Regions from separate parts of the Pseudoalteromonas aquimarina genome, predicted to be linked through region 3. Evidence: predicted binding sites of a transcription regulator. Region 3 holds the regulator's gene; each other region holds the start of a gene.

Region 1 (5,435 bases), on a different contig from region 3:
CAGACAGAGTAGAAGATACCAGCTTAATTGGTAAATTACTCAGTGGTATAACCGATGCGATGACCACAAGGCTTATTCAATTATTTCAAGTGCAAAATGGTAAAGCACCCACACCATTTAGTTGGATTTGTTTTGGCTCACAAGCGCGAGAAGAGCAAACTCTACACTCAGATCAAGACAATGGTTTACTACTGCCAGATAACCTTACACAGCCGCAATTGGATTACTTTAAAGCAATGGGGGAATTTGTTTGTGACAACCTAATTGCCTGCGGTATTAAAGAATGCCCCGGTGGCATTATGGCAAGCCGCGATAATTGCCGAATGGGACTGTCGGGTTGGCTAAATCAGTTTAGTTCATGGATTAAAAGCCCATCACCTCAGGCCATTTTAAATTGTAAAATCTTTTTTGATATTCGCTTTGTTGAAGGTTCAGAAGGCCTTTTCGATTCTTTTAGTAAAGGCATTTTAACAACCACTAAAAATCAAATATTTTTTGCATCGATGGCGACGGATATCAACGCCAACTCTGTTCCTATCGGCTTATTTAACCAGTTTAAGCTTGAGAAAAATCAGCAAAAGCACAGCTATCTTGATTTAAAAAAACGTGGTGTTGCGATTATTAATGACATTGTTCGCTTATATGCCTTACATCACAATATTACTGCTGCTAATACCCTAGAGCGCCTAGGTGCACTTTCTAAAAAGCCGGATGTAAATAAATCAGATATTTATGATTTGAAAGACTGTTGGCGCTACCTTACTCAGCTGCGTTTAAACGTACAGTTGCAACAAAAAGGCTTACCAGCCAACTGTATTGACCCAGAAGATTTAACTTCGCTTGAAAGACACCAACTTAAGGAAGCTTTTTACTTAATTAAACAGGCGCAACAAGCGGCTGCCTTTAAGTTTGCAAGAGGAAGTTTATGATGGGGTTATTTGAATCATTAAAGCGTTTTTTTGTGTTACCAGATAAAGACGCAGATGTGTTAAAAGCCAATTGCTTTAAAACCGATTATTTGGTGATTGATTTAGAGCTAACTGGCCTAAATGCAAAACAAGATGAAATCGTTTCTATCGCTTGGGTGCCAATCAGTCATCAGCGAATTCAAATTGGAAATTGCCAGCACTTTATAAATAATCAGGTAAGTAATCTCAATCAAAGCCCTGTTTTTCATGGTATTGATAGCGATAGTTTAGCGCAGGGAGTGCCATTAAATGAGGCACTTAAAGCGTTAAATGAACTACTTGATGACAAAATATTAATTTTTCATAACCAAGAATTGGATTGGTCATTTTTGCGCTTGGCATTTAACAAAGCGGGCTTTTTACATAAGCCGCTTGCCATACTCGATACCATGCAAATTGAACATAAACGCTTAGCAAGACAAGGCCAAGTGATTGCACAAGATAGCCTAACCTTAGCAAATTGCCGTGAACGTTATCGTTTGCCTGAATACAGCTGTCACAACGCGTTAACTGACGCAATGGCAACGGCAGAGTTGTTTTTAGCACAAGCCAATCAAATTAGTCGTGGTAAACCGCTGTTAGTAAAGCACTTGATGTAATTTATTAAAAATAGGCTTTGTAGCAATCTTAGCTATTTTGATGAAATGTAAATTGCCGTTTTCCATTGGCTTTAGATTGGTAGAGGGCGATATCGGCATAATGAATTAGATCGGTAGGAGCGAGGCTATTTAGCACAGTAGATGAAATTCCTATACTTACACCCACTGTGACTGTTTGATTTTCAGAAGAAATTCTATCGCAAACAGCATCAATAATACGTTGTGAAATAGTACAAACCTCGTCGTATGTCATATTTTCGTCGAAAATAATAATAAATTCATCACCACCAACGCGGGCGGCAAAATCATAAGGGCGAATCATTTTTTGTAATCGCTCTGAAACTTCAACTAATACGGCATCGCCAGCAGGATGACCAAGGTTATCGTTCACTTGCTTAAACCCGTCTAAATCTAGGTACATTAAAAAAATGTTTTGCGGATTTCGTAGGTGCTTTGCAGATAATTCATCAATTTTTTTGAAAAGGTATTTGCGATTAGCGAGCTTAGTTAAACTATCGTGTAAAGATTCGTGTTCGAGTTCACTTTGCAACTCTTTACGATATGCCACTTCCTTTTTGAGCTCGTTTACACTTTGTTCAAGTTGCTCTGTGCGCTTTTTTACTTTTGCTTCTAATTCGAGCTGGTAACTTTGTAGTTTGTTGTTTGCTTTCATCAAAGCTTGCTGCATTCGAAATGCATCCAGCGCTGAGGAAATAACATGGCTAATAGTAAAAAGCACATCAACGATAGTGCTGTCATACTCATTTTCATTGCGATAAGACTGAATGATAAATGCACCTAAAAACACATCATGATGGGTTAGCGGAAAGCACAACCACTGCTTTGGCAAACTGCCAAGCATATTCACTGTGCCTGAGTCGATAAGGTTTTGAATATCACTTTCTTGATAGTTACATACTTTATGCCCTGATAAGGCATAGGCGGTAAGGGTATGGCTTAAAGCCTCTTTATCGATTCCTTGTAAAGAGTCTACATTTATATTGTCTTTTACATCGTGAAAGTAAGGGAAGGTAAGACGCTCGTTTTCGTCTTGTAATACAACATAAAAATTATCTGCATAAGTGACTTTTTGTAAAATGCAGTGAATATCCAGCAAAAAATTTTCAATTGAAGCACAACTGTTTAGGCAGGCAACGATGTCTGTCATGCGTTCAATAACATGTTTTTGGTCAATATCTGTCGGTGTTAACACGGGTTACATAACCCACTTCAAAAAGTCAGCATTACCTAAACTATAGAAGTTATCTGGCAAAATACAAAAATCATTTGGACATCTAAACATCTAGAGCTTGATATTTCTGGCTATCCGTTCATAATTAGCCAATCTACCACAGTAATAAGGATAAAATGATGCCAATCACAGTGCGCGATCAGTTGCCCGCCATTAACACTTTAAGGCAAGAAAATGTGTTTGTAATGCCCGAAAGCCGAGCTAAAACACAAGAGATCCGTCCAATGCGATTAGCTATTTTAAACTTAATGCCTAATAAGGTTGAAACTGAGGTGCAGTTCATCCGTTTACTGGCTAACTCTCCGTTGCAGGTAAATGTTGAGTTATTGCGCTTAGATACCCATCGCAGTAAAAATACCTCTGAGCAACACTTAGATATGTTCTATAAGTATTTTTCAGAAGTTAAAAACGAAAACTACGACGCCATGATTGTGACAGGCGCACCGTTGGCTCACCTTGAATATAGCGATGTTGGTTACTGGCAAGAATTACAAGAAATCTTCGATTGGGCGGAACATCATGTTACTTCTACCTTATTTTCTTGTTGGGCAGCACACGCTAGTTTGTATCACCATTATGGTTTAAAGCGCACTTTAAAAGCGAAAAAGCTGTGTGGTGTATTTAAACATTTGCGTTATTTTGAACACGCAGCGCTAACGCGTGGTTTTGATGATGAATTTTTAGTGCCGCATTCGCGCTATGGCCATATTAATGAGGCCGATATTGCAAACCATAGCCAATTAGAGGTTATTGCAGGTTCGCCTGAAGTTGGCGCATTTTTAATTAAGAATAAATCGGGCTCTCAGGTATTTTTAACAGGGCACCCTGAATATGATGCTGACACTCTGCAAAAAGAATATTTGCGTGATTTAGAAGGTGATGAAAATGCACCTAAGCCGGAAAATTATTTTCCCAACGATGATGCCAGTGCAAAACCAAGTAAAACTTGGCAGAGCCACGCCTTTTTATTATTTTCAAATTGGTTAAACTACTACGTTTATCAAACCACGCCATATGATATTAACTTAGTCAGTCAAGACGTAAGGACTAACAACTATGCCGAATAAATCACAGCAGCTAAGCGCTGCATTAAAAACGCGTATTCATATTCTTGATGGTGCAATGGGAACCATGATCCAGAAATACAAGCTGGAAGAAGAAGATTATCGCGGTGAACGCTTTGCAAATTGGCATGTGTTGGTCAAAGGCAACAATGACTTACTAAGCTTAACTCAGCCACAGATCATTGAACAAATTCACCGTGAATACTTAGCCGCTGGCGCTGATATTATTGAAACCAACACCTTCAACGCGACCACCATTTCAATGGAAGACTATGAAATGGCAAGCTTAAGCCGTGAAATCAATCTTGAATCGGCAAAATTGGCGCGCAAAGTGTGTGATGAATTTGAAGCACAAGACCCAACTAAGCCGCGCTATGTAGCGGGGGTGCTTGGTCCAACGTCAAAAACCTGTTCTATTTCGCCAGATGTAAACGACCCTGGATTTAGAAACATTACGTTTGATGCCCTTGTAGAAGCCTACATTGAATCAACACTGGCACTGATTGAAGGTGGTGCAGATTTAATTTTGATTGAGACTATTTTTGATACGCTCAATTCAAAAGCAGCTGCCTTTGCGGTAGAAGAAGCATTTGAGCGCGCAGGCGTGACTTTACCTGTAATGATTTCAGGTACCATTACTGATGCATCGGGCCGAACTTTATCAGGCCAAACAACCGAGGCTTTTTACAATTCTATTCGTCATATTAAGCCAATTTCAATTGGCCTTAATTGTGCGCTTGGGCCAGATTTATTGCGCCAATATGTAGAAGAGTTATCGCGTGTGTGTGAAACCTTTGTATCAGTTCACCCTAACGCAGGCTTACCGAACGAATTTGGTGAATACGATTTAGAAGCTGACGAAATGGCAAAAGAAATCGTCGATTGGGCAGAGTCGGGCTTTATTAATATTGTTGGTGGTTGTTGTGGCACAACGCCTGAGCACATTAATGCTATGTATCAAGGCACCAAAAATGTAGCGCCACGCCAATTACCAGAACTTGAAGTGCGTATGCGCTTAGCTGGCCTTGAAGCCTGTAATTTAAACTAGGAGCAAACATGACACGCAGTACAGCAGTATTTACCAATGTTGGTGAACGTACCAATGTTACGGGCTCAGCCCGATTTAAGCGTTTAATCCTAGAAGAAGATTACGAAACCGCACTCGAAGTTGCCCGTGAGCAAGTAGAGAACGGCGCGCAAATTATCGATATCAACATGGATGAAGCCATGTTGGACTCAAAAGCGGCAATGGTACGCTTTTTAAACCTAATTGCGTCAGAGCCAGACATTTCACGTGTGCCGATTATGGTCGACTCGTCAAAGTGGGATGTAATTGAAGCAGGCTTAAAATGTATTCAAGGTAAGGCAATCGTTAACTCAATTTCACTTAAAGAAGGTGAAGAGCCGTTTATCAGGCAAGCTAAAATCATTAAGCGTTTTGGTGCAGCTGCTGTTGTGATGGCGTTTGATGAAACAGGGCAAGCCGAAACGGCCGACCGTAAATTTGAAATTTGTCAGCGTTCGTACCGTATTTTAGTAGAACAGCTTGGTT
Region 2 (5,435 bases), on a different contig from region 3:
GTAGCATTACCAACGTGTCCACTAGCAATGGCTGAAGCTGAGCGTTACCTGCCAGAGCTTATTGAGAAAACAGAAGCGATTTTAGCGAAACACGAAATTCCGAACGACGACATCATTATGCGTGTCGTAGGTTGCCCGAATGGTTGTGGTCGCGCCATGCTAGCTGAGATTGGCTTTGTTGGTAAAGGCCCAGGTAAATACAACGTTTACTTAGGTGGTAACCGTGAAGGTACCCGTATTCCTAAGCTTTACCTAGAAAACGTAGGTGAAGATGTTTACCTACCAGCGCTAGACGAATTAATTGGCCAATGGGCTAAAGAGCGCAACGAAGGCGAATGTTTTGGTGACTTCGCTATCCGCAAGGAAATCGTTGCCGAAGTGAAAGTTTCTAAAACAGACTTCCACGCTTAATATTTTAAGGGCGGTTAGCCGCCCTAATTTGGAATTTATGCATGAGTGAATTTAAGCAAATATTAACGCTAGATAAAGACGTTCAAAATGCCATGCTTGCCGATGCAAATGGCTTGTTAGCACAGCTTTCTGCTGAAGAACGTGTTTTGTGGGCGTTAGAAAATTTACCAAGCACACACTTTTTATCATCCAGCTTTGGCATTCAAGCGGCTGTAATGTTACACCTAGTTACATCACAAAAAGCGGATATTCCAGTAGTTTTAACGGATACAGGTTATCTCTTTCCTGAAACTTATCAGTTTATTGATGAGCTTACAGAGCGATTGAAACTCAATCTGAAAGTGTATAAATCTGAAATAAGCCCTGCATGGCAAGAAGCTAAGTTTGGTAAATTATGGGAACAAGGCGAGCAAGGTATTAAACAATACAATACCTTAAATAAAGTTGAACCAATGACACGTGCATTAAAAGAGTTGGATGCTGGTACTTGGTTTAGCGGTTTGCGTCGCCAACAATCATCGACTCGCGCCGACAAGCAAGTGCTTGAAATTAGCCGCGGTACGGTGAAGGTTTATCCAATTATTGATTGGCATAGCCGTGATGTGTATCAGTACTTAACGAAGCACGATTTACCATACCACCCACTGTGGGAGCAAGGTTATGTGTCTATGGGTGATGTGCATACCACACGTAAACTAGAGCCTGGAATGACTGAAGAAGAAACCCGTTTCTTTGGTTTAAATCGTGAATGTGGTTTACACACAGACGGTGGCGGCATTTAAGATCGCTTCGCCAAAAAATGATGTGACACCTTAGGTAAATTATTTTTTGCCAGCCATGCTTGGGTGAGTTGTTCTAACTCACCACTCGCATGCATACTCTCAATTACCCTATCAAATTCATCCCGTAACTGTTTATCTTTGAAAATAATTTTAGAGCCTGAGTTATGTAATACATCTAAGAATGTAAACTCATCAAGTAAACCCAATGGTTTAATATAACGATAAAATTTGAGCCAATCAGCAATCAGGATATCCACTTTATTTGCCAGTAACATTTTGTTGATAGCCAATTGATCACCACTTTCAAAGTATCGGGTGTTTACTTTATTTATCAGTAAATTGTAATTTGCGCCAAAGTTTAAACTTGCACCAGAAAAACTCGCGATTCGAGCTCCTTCTAATTCAAGTATTTGTGTGGCTGCTGCCCACCTGCTCGAACGCCTTAATATTGCGCGGTTATAAAAAAAGAGTCGATATTCAGAGATATAACCTTCACCTAAAAACTCACCTGTCCAATTGATTGCTATGTCTACTCGCCCTTTGTGGTAATAGCGTTTTATCGCCTCATTTGAAACATTTACAAAGGTTGGATTTATCAACATTTTGCTTAGAGCAGACGTTACCAAAAGCTCGTACAAACCTTGTTTATTAGTTTGAATATCGGCTTTGAAATAAGGCACAAAATTACCTGCTGCAACTTTTACATCGCTTGCAGCAACTGAACTACTTAGTAAAAAGCACACTAGGCTTATAAGTCGAATCACACTATTCATAAATACAAGAAGCACTAACTTACTAATAAGTATGGCTGAAAATTATGAAAACGACATTTCGCTACTTTTGTTTTTGTCGTTGCTCTGCGGTCACCCAGATAAACGTGAGGTACATTTTTGTAGGTAGTGAAAGAATAATGCCAAACGCATAACAGCCACCGCCAATCATCATGCCTGTTACTCCCATACTTTGTTCAATATGAGCAACATTAATTAAGTAGTAGCCTAAGCCAATAAGGCACAGGCCAAGCACGATAACAATTTTAAGCAGCGTAATTAGTTTTTTTTCACTCATTGGCATATACCTCTAGCTAAGATATATGCCAGCACAATTAAAAATACTAGCGCTATTAACAGTGAACTAGATATAGATCAATTATCGGCGCTCAACCACTGCAGCTGTCATTCTAGAAATACAGGTAAGCTCTCCCGCTTGGTTGGTAATCTTAACTTCCCAAACCGAGGTGCGTTTGCCTAAATGAATTGCTCTTGCAGTGGCATACACCATCCCCTTACGTGCCGCTTTAATATGGTTTGCATTGATCTCTTGCCCGACACAATAGAATTTATTGGTATCGACCACAAAATTAGCAGCATAACTTGCCACTGTCTCGGCTAGTACGACATTGGCACCACCATGAAGCATACCTATTGGATTGTGATGGTCTGGTGTTACAGGCATACTTGCAACTAGATAATCATCACCAATTTCACATATTTCGATGCCAAGGGTTTTCATTAAACTGCCTTTGCCGTTAAGGCCTTCATCTAACTTGTCGCACAATGCTTTATCAATTGCTTTAAACCAGATCATATTGTTGCTTCTTAATGCTTTAAATTTTTTAGAGTCTCTATTTACAATATCTCACAATTTTAAACAGTTACACACTTATCGCGAGGAAGTTATTTCTTTATGCTGCTGGCAAAAAGAACTCAACTACGATTATGAAAAAACTACTGTCAATTGCGTTATTGATTACCTCCAATACTCTCTTAGCTAACAACACGATTCAACACCAAATCGACTTCGGAATATCCGACCTGTATGATTTTGATAATCACTTCGTAGGTGCAGCTTACACTTATGCATTTGATGACCTCGCAAGTGCCAGTGGCCCCCATAACCTAAAATCATACCTCAACCGTATTAACAGCCTAACAACACGTGCGCTGGTATTAGATGATTTCTATGATGTTGATGTCGGCTACACACATTATTTTGATAATGCATTGGTATTTCGAGGAGGTGCAGAATACGCTCTTGATAACGAATACGACAATCATTACCTAAGACTGAGCGGTGAGCTTGGCAATAATATTACTGACAATCTGCAACTGGGTGTAGGTGCAACTTACTTATACCGTAATGAAACCGATTATTTCGGTAATGAGGATTCTAGTAACAATTGGCGCCTAACGCCTTATGTTCGCTATACAAAAATAACCCAAGGGCAAGGTTGGGATTTTGTGTTTAAGCAAATTTCAGGAAAAGCAAACTACTATCAAGGGCGTGCTGATTATTACTTCAGTGATAATTGGTTTATTGGAATTCAAGCGCTTGCACAAACAAATGACTTTGATAACAACAACGTTGAAGTGCAAACTCAGTATTGGTTTAACCCACACTTTTCATTTAGTTTTGGCTTAGGAGCTGGCCTTGGTGATGATGATTCAGGACTTGATTCAGTCACTTTATTACTTACTTCGCGCTTCTAAAAAAGCGCATGATTGCTCATGCGCATTCAGAGTAATACTAGTTATTTGCAAAACGATCGTATTGTTTCGGCAACGTGTGTTGTTTTTCTTTTGCACTAATATACACAGTGTTTTCAACTGCTTCCCAAGAACCTGTTACTGGGTTTATTTCCCAACTTGTGTGCGTCTCAAGCTCAGTAATCGGTGTATAAGTCACATCCATTGTTGTGTTGCATCCAACTAACGATAATGCTGAAGCAGCTACTGCAATTGAAATTAGTTTTTTCATAAATCCTCCCGCTTTCATTGCCGACAAGCATATTGTCATTCTGCTTTATATAAGTCTTTTATTGATAAGCGGTTTATTTAGATGTTTAGCGGTAATGAATTTTAATTCAGCGATCTCAGGTCTTATTTATTACGTAGTAAATAACTTTAACAAGGCAGCAATATGAACTACTTAATTTGTGTCAGCTTGTTTTTTTTAAGCTTTACCAATTTGACCCATGCCGCAACAGCGCAGACCAATCATGTGGACTCAATTGTGTTGGGTTCGGGTTGTTTTTGGGGTGCAGAAAAACGCTATCAAGCGCTAAACGGGGTAATTGACGCTGTAAGTGGATATGCTGATGGCAACGGCTTTAAGGCAAGCTACCGAAATATCATCAAAAAGAGTAATAAATATAATCCTAACAACTATGCCGAAGTCGTAAAGGTGACTTTCAATCGTAATCAAATTAGCCTTGAGCAAATATTACAACATTTTTACGAGCACCATGACCCTACTCAGCTCAACCGTCAAGGTAACGATGTCGGCACACAATATCGCTCAACTATTTTATATAACTCAGAGCGACAAAAAACGCTCGCAATGGCTGTCACTAAACAATTCCAATCTCTATTGAATCAAGCTGGTTTCGGCAAAATAGCCACCAGCATTAAGCCACTTGATACCTTTTATGCGGCAGAAGAATATCACCAAGATTACCTAGCCAAAAATCCTAATGGCTACTGCCCTGATTTGCGAACTGGTGTGACATTTAACCAACAAACTATCGCTAAACTTGATAACAGTGCGCTGTTAAAAGGTAAACAAATTTTGGTCATTGATGCCCCATTCTGCCCTTACTGTGAAAAATTTAAAGCTGAGACAGCAAAAGGGTATGCTGGCTCAATTCCGCTTACGTTTAGAACGGCGAATCAACTTCACGATCTCACAATTAAAACGCCAACCTGGGCAACCCCCACCATTATTTTGTTAGAGCAAGGCAAAGAAGTTTTTGCACGCCAAGGTTATGTATCTCGTGATGAGTTTTACAAGATAGTGGGAGCATTTAAACTAGGTAAAGGCGAAGCGTTTAATGTCGCATTCAATAAGGGTACAGATAATCGCTATTGCAAACAGTATGAGATTTTTAAAAATACACCCGATGGTATTTTTATCGATAAGCTCAGTGGCGCAGCGTTATTTGATACGCGCGACCGTTTTAATTCTGGCAGTGGCTGGCTTTCGTTTACCAAACCAGTCAAAGGCGCAGTCTACGAAAAACCTGATCACAGTTTTGGCATGGTACGCACTGAAATTCGTGCGGTTGAATCTGATATTCATTTGGGCCATGTGTTTGATGATGGCCCAAATGGTCAGTTGCGTTACTGTATTAACGCTACGGTATTAGAGTTTGTGCCACGCAGTTAACTTGAATAGTTAGCTTATGCCAACCACATTATCGCCACAACTATATGAAATTATTTGACTAAGCTCTTGGTAACTCAA
Region 3 (5,435 bases):
TTTACTGTTAATTACTTTCTATTAATTACTCAGAAAGTTTATGGCATAGCCAGTAAAGATCTGAGTGCACCCCTGCTGCAGTAACTTCTCGTCCAGCACCAGGACCTTGAATTATAAGCGCATTATTTTCATACCACACACTGTTTATAACAAAAATGTTATCACCAGGGGTAAGTGTCGCAACAGCTGCATTTGGCGCAACCGCTTTTAAACCTACTTTTGCGGTAATGGGTGTTGTGGTTGTATCCAACTCAGCCACATACCTAAGTGTTTTACCTTCTTTTTCAGCTTTTACAGCTAGTTCTTCAACAAACTTATCAAGTAAGTCTCGTTTTGCTAAAGCATCTTGCCACGTACCATTTGCAAGCTCTTGTGGCATCCAAGCCGACAATTCAATGTCGTCTAATTCAAGAGATAAACCAAGCTCACGAGCAAGAATTAACAGCTTACGCTGAACATCGCGTCCTGATAAATCCTCACGCGGATCTGGTTCGGTAAAGCCAAGTTCCCTTGCCTGCTCAACAAGCTCCGAGAACTTTTTATCAAGCGAATAATTAGCCCCTAACCACGATAACGTGCCAGAGAAAACACCGCTAATTTTAGTGATCTTGTCACCTGAGTTTTGTAAATCTTTAAGTGCAAAGTTAATTGGCAGACCCGCACCAACACTGGTGTTATAACGCCATAACAAGTTCTTTTCAGTTTGCAAACGGCGCAAGTTTTCATACCAATTAAGCTCGGCAGTACCAGCATATTTGTTGGCAGAAATAATATGGCAATCATGCAGTGCAAACTCAGGGTAAAGCAAACTAAACTGTTCGCTAGCAGTAATATCAATTACCACTTTATGGCCGTAATCAAGCTCTTTAATAAACTCAATAAGTTGCTCAGCGCTTGTCGCTTTTGCGTTTTCTGCAAAATGCGTACTGGCGTTTTCAAGGGCTATTCCGTGCCCATTTAACCAACTTGAATTCGAACGTAATAAGCCAACCAATTTTACCGGTAGTAAAGTATTCAAACGTTCAAGTTGAGTACTGAGTTGAGATAAAAACACCTCTCCCACATTACCAATACCGGCAACAATTACTGCTAATTCTTGTTTTGCCGTGATCAATTCATCATGCAGCAGAGATAAAGTATCGCTCTCAAGCAGTTGGTCACCTAATAAAATAGCAAAACCGTTTTGGCTCCATGCGCCGCGCAGAGTCATGCTTTGTTTTTCTAGTAACTGCTTAGCACTTTGTAGAAGTTGAGTTTCACTACCTGGCTCACTTACGATAGCAACCCCAGATACATTAGACTCAATTAGTACTGCATCTTGTTGGTAAAACGCTGCAACTTGCTCACCAAATTGGCTTGGTACTAACAATAAAGTATTGCCATCAACTTCTAACGGTTGCAATGGATGTTGTAGCAAAATGCTCAACTCTCTGATGCTGTCTTTATTGCTATTGGTGATTTGAAAAACGTCTGAACTGGCGAGTGTAGTAATAAAACGCTTTGCTTTAGCTTGTTCATTGGCAACTACTTTTGTGCCATCACTATGGCTATCATAGCTGCTGCGTACCACCAATTTGATATCGCTGTCTTTTAATGGCGTAAGTGTTTTAGCGTGTAAAACAGGGTTTCCTAAACGCGCCAGTAACTGCGCTTGTTGTTGGCTAATCTTGTTATACTTAACTGCTTTTTCCACTTTACGTGGGTCGGTACTGTAAACACCTTGTGTGTCAGTCCAAATAGTTACACTATCCGCGTTTAAGTATTTACCAAGCAAAGTGGCACTATAATCACTACCGTTACGACCAAGTGTTACAGTATTACCTGCTTCATCACTTGCGATAAAACCAGTTACAATATTCAGCTCATCTTGCTTTAGTGAACGACAACGAGCTGTGTTTTCATCGTGTTTTAAGTAATTTTCAGCAACAACGAATAAATCTCTGCTGTCATAGTGGCAGGCAGCAACACCGATTTTATTTAAATAATGTGCAAGTAAGCGGGCAGACCATAACTCACCATGTGCTAATAACCATGCTTGTTCTAGTTCAGCACAGCCTGCACGTTGTGAAATTGCATTTATATCGTCAATTAAGTGAGCATACACTTCACTTTTGTCACCTAATAATTCAGCTATAAGTGCACACTGATGATCTTTCAATAGTGCAATCACCTCGCCTACACCTTTGTGATCTTGATTGTGGTAACTCGACCATAAGCGCACTAAGGTATCGGTTGTTTTGCCTGCGGCAGAGACCACCACCGCATCACCACCACTTAATTGTTGGCAAATATTAGCAACTGCATGGTAGCGTTTTGCACTGCTTAGGCTTGAACCACCAAATTTATAAACTTGTTTTGTCATTTAACTTATCACCACAATGCCGGTCGTGCAGCACAGCACTGGTTTTGTGTTTCGCCACCAGCAACTGAGTTTTTGTTAATTGTTTTTGAAAATGCTTGCTCAAGATCAGCAATTAAATCTTCAACATCTTCTATACCCACAGAAATGCGAATTAAAGTATCGTTAACACCTGCTTTTAAACGCGCCTCTGGCGCCATGCCTGCGTGTGTCATGGTTGCAGGGTGACAAATTAAGCTTTCTACCCCGCCAAGTGATTCAGCTAAGCTGAACTGCTCAACACTAGTTAAAAACTTCGCCGTATCTTCAATCGTGCCTTTGATACTAAAGCTCACCATACCGCCAAACCCTTTTTGCTGAGCTTTCGCTAATTCATGTTGAGGGTGACTTTCAAGGCCTGGGTAGTAAACTTTTTCGACATGCTCACAGGTTTCTAAATAGCGTGCGATAGCAAATGCATTTTCTTGGTGCTGTTTAATACGCACATTTAAAGTACGAATACCACGGAGCGTTAAATACGCATCAAAAGGCGCACCAGTAATACCAATGTTATTTGCCCACCAAGCAAGCTCTTCACCTAATTCAGCTGTACGTGTAATTACAACACCCCCTACAACATCTGAGTGGCCGTTGATGTATTTTGTAGTTGAGTGGATCACAATATCTACGCCAAACGAAATTGGATTTTGTAATGCCGGTGATAAAAACGTGTTGTCTGCGCCAACAAGGGCACCAACAGAGTGAGCAACATCTACAACTTTGGCAATGTCAGTTAAACGTAAAACTGGGTTGCTCGGTGTCTCAATCCACACAAGCTTAGGTTTAATGGCTTTAATCTGCTCATAGCAAGACGCTTGAGTAAAATCGACCACAGCTACTTTTAATAAGCCACGTTTTTCAAGGCTAGTAAATAAACGGTAACTACCGCCGTAACAATCATGTGGAATTAAAATAGTATCTTCTGGCGTTAAAATTTGTGTGCATAAGTGAACAGCAGACATGCCTGTTGCTGTAACAATCCCTTTTTCGCCGCCTTCTAGCTTAGCTAATGTATCCGCTAAGATATCACGATTTGGATTACCACTACGGCCGTAATCATAGTCACGTTTTTTATCAAAATCAGCGAACTCATAGGTTGTCGATAAATATAACGGTGGTACAACTGCACCGTGAAGTTTATCAGCTGTAATGCCATTGCGAACAGCAAGGGTTGTTTGTTTACTTTGCTTCATAACTTTGCCACTTAGATGTTTAGACGTCCAAAAGGTTAAACCACTAAACGATGGAAGTCAAAACTTTTACACGTCTATATAGCCAAACAAATGATATTTGACTATATATTTTAAAACGATAAAATTTTGCCTCTTACTTACAGGCTATCGTCAAAATTAAATCGTAACAGATATAGGCTAGTACACTTTATGGCAACTAAATGGAACGGTGAATATATTCACCCATATGCAGAACACGGTAAAAAATCAGAACAAGTAAAAAAAATTACCGTATCTATCCCACTTAACGTATTGAAAGTACTGACAGACGAGCGTACTCGTAGACAAGTAAATAACTTACGTCATGCAACCAATAGTGAATTACTATGTGAAGCGTTTTTGCATGCGTTTACAGGTCAGCCACTGCCTGATGATGAAGATTTAAGAAAAGATAATCCTGAGCATATTCCGCAAAGGGTTAAAGAAATTCTCGCAGAACGCGGTTTACCGCTTCCTGAATTAGAAGATGAATAAAAAAAACCTCAGCAATTGCTGAGGTTTTTTCTTTTATTGCTTAATTAAAGCATATAGTTCTCTGGCATTTCAATTTGCGCTACGCCCGATGCAACCGCTGCTTCTGCAACTGCACGTGCTACACGTGGTAATAAGCGTGGATCCATTGGCTTAGGAATAATGTAGTCTTTACCGAACTCTAAGTTGGATTCACCTGAAGCCGAAAGCACTTCTTGTGGCACTGGCTCCTTCGCAATTTCGCGAATCGCATTTACCGCTGCAATTTTCATTTCATCATTAATTGCTGTTGCACGAACATCAAGCGCACCGCGGAAAATAAATGGGAAACACAACACATTATTAACTTGGTTAGGGTAATCTGAACGACCTGTTGCCATAATTAAATCATTTCGCGCGGCATTCGCTACTTCCGGTTTAATTTCAGGATCAGGGTTAGAACACGCAAATACCACTGGCTTATTTGCCATTAACTTTAGCTCTTCAGCAGTTAATAGATCTGGGCCTGATACACCCACAAATACGTCAGCTTCTTCAATTACATCTTGTAGTGTGCGTTTATCTGTATTGTTGGCAAATAACATTTTGTATTCATTTAAGTCATCACGACGTGTATGAATAACCCCTTTTCTATCGAGCATATAAATGTGCTCACGCTGTGCACCACATTTAATTAGTAGTTCCATACAGGCAATCGCAGCCGCACCTGCACCTAAACACACAATAAGTGCATCTTTAAGCTTTTTACCTTGGATCTCTAACGCATTTAACATACCTGCAGCTGTTACAATCGCAGTACCATGCTGATCATCATGGAAAACAGGTACACTACAACGCTCAATAAGTGCTTTTTCAATTTCAAAACATTCTGGTGCTTTGATATCTTCAAGGTTAATACCGCCAAAGGTGTCAGCAATGTTTTCAACAGTATTAATAAAGTCTTCTGTGGTGCGGTGTTTAACTTCAATATCAATCGAATCTAAACCAGCAAAACGCTTAAATAAAAGTGCTTTACCTTCCATTACAGGTTTTGACGCCAGCGGCCCTAAGTTACCTAAACCTAAAATAGCAGTACCATTTGAGATAACAGCGACCATATTGCCCTTTGCGGTATATTTATAGGCATTATTCGGATCAGCAGCAATTTCACGAACAGGTTCAGCAACACCTGGGCTGTAAGCTAATGCTAGGTCATTAACAGTCTCAGCAGGTTTTGTTAGTTCAATGCTAATTTTTCCGGGAACGGGTTCAGAATGGTATTGTAGCGCTTTTTCTCTTATGTCAGACATGCGTGCCTTATCCTACGATGTTAAAAGTGAGAGATACTGGTTTAA

Evidence for each region. Region 3 encodes MetJ, which represses methionine synthesis genes. Its sites were predicted from a motif close to TAGACGTCTAGACGTCTA; they were not measured.
Region 1: AAEU29_RS16255 (homoserine O-succinyltransferase) is a predicted target of MetJ. The motif match lies at 2,856-2,873, and genes of this name have one in related genera.
Region 2: msrA (peptide-methionine (S)-S-oxide reductase MsrA) is a predicted target of MetJ. The motif match lies at 4,029-4,046, and genes of this name have one in related genera.

The regions. Positions count from the first base shown of each region.
Region 1 covers NZ_JBMMUG010000006.1:237,648-243,082, reverse strand. The annotation lists gene AAEU29_RS16270 (DUF294 nucleotidyltransferase-like domain-containing protein) at 1-929, shown strand, start outside; gene AAEU29_RS16265 (exonuclease domain-containing protein) at 929-1,567, shown strand; gene AAEU29_RS16260 (sensor domain-containing diguanylate cyclase) at 1,596-2,780, opposite strand; gene AAEU29_RS16255 (homoserine O-succinyltransferase) at 2,939-3,886, shown strand; gene AAEU29_RS16250 (homocysteine S-methyltransferase family protein) at 3,876-4,931, shown strand; gene metH (methionine synthase) at 4,940-5,435, shown strand, end outside.
Region 2 covers NZ_JBMMUG010000010.1:9,612-15,046, reverse strand. The annotation lists gene cysI (assimilatory sulfite reductase (NADPH) hemoprotein subunit) at 1-411, shown strand, start outside; gene AAEU29_RS19740 (phosphoadenylyl-sulfate reductase) at 453-1,193, shown strand; gene AAEU29_RS19735 (substrate-binding periplasmic protein) at 1,190-1,957, opposite strand; gene AAEU29_RS19730 (hypothetical protein) at 2,028-2,261, opposite strand; gene AAEU29_RS19725 (PaaI family thioesterase) at 2,343-2,780, opposite strand; gene AAEU29_RS19720 (hypothetical protein) at 2,912-3,682, shown strand; gene AAEU29_RS19715 (hypothetical protein) at 3,720-3,950, opposite strand; gene msrA (peptide-methionine (S)-S-oxide reductase MsrA) at 4,113-5,357, shown strand; gene AAEU29_RS19705 (DNA-3-methyladenine glycosylase I) at 5,367-5,435, opposite strand, start outside.
Region 3 covers NZ_JBMMUG010000008.1:19,197-24,631, reverse strand. The annotation lists gene metL (bifunctional aspartate kinase/homoserine dehydrogenase II) at 26-2,362, opposite strand; gene metB (cystathionine gamma-synthase) at 2,371-3,591, opposite strand; gene metJ (met regulon transcriptional regulator MetJ) at 3,781-4,104, shown strand; gene AAEU29_RS18150 (malic enzyme-like NAD(P)-binding protein) at 4,149-5,390, opposite strand.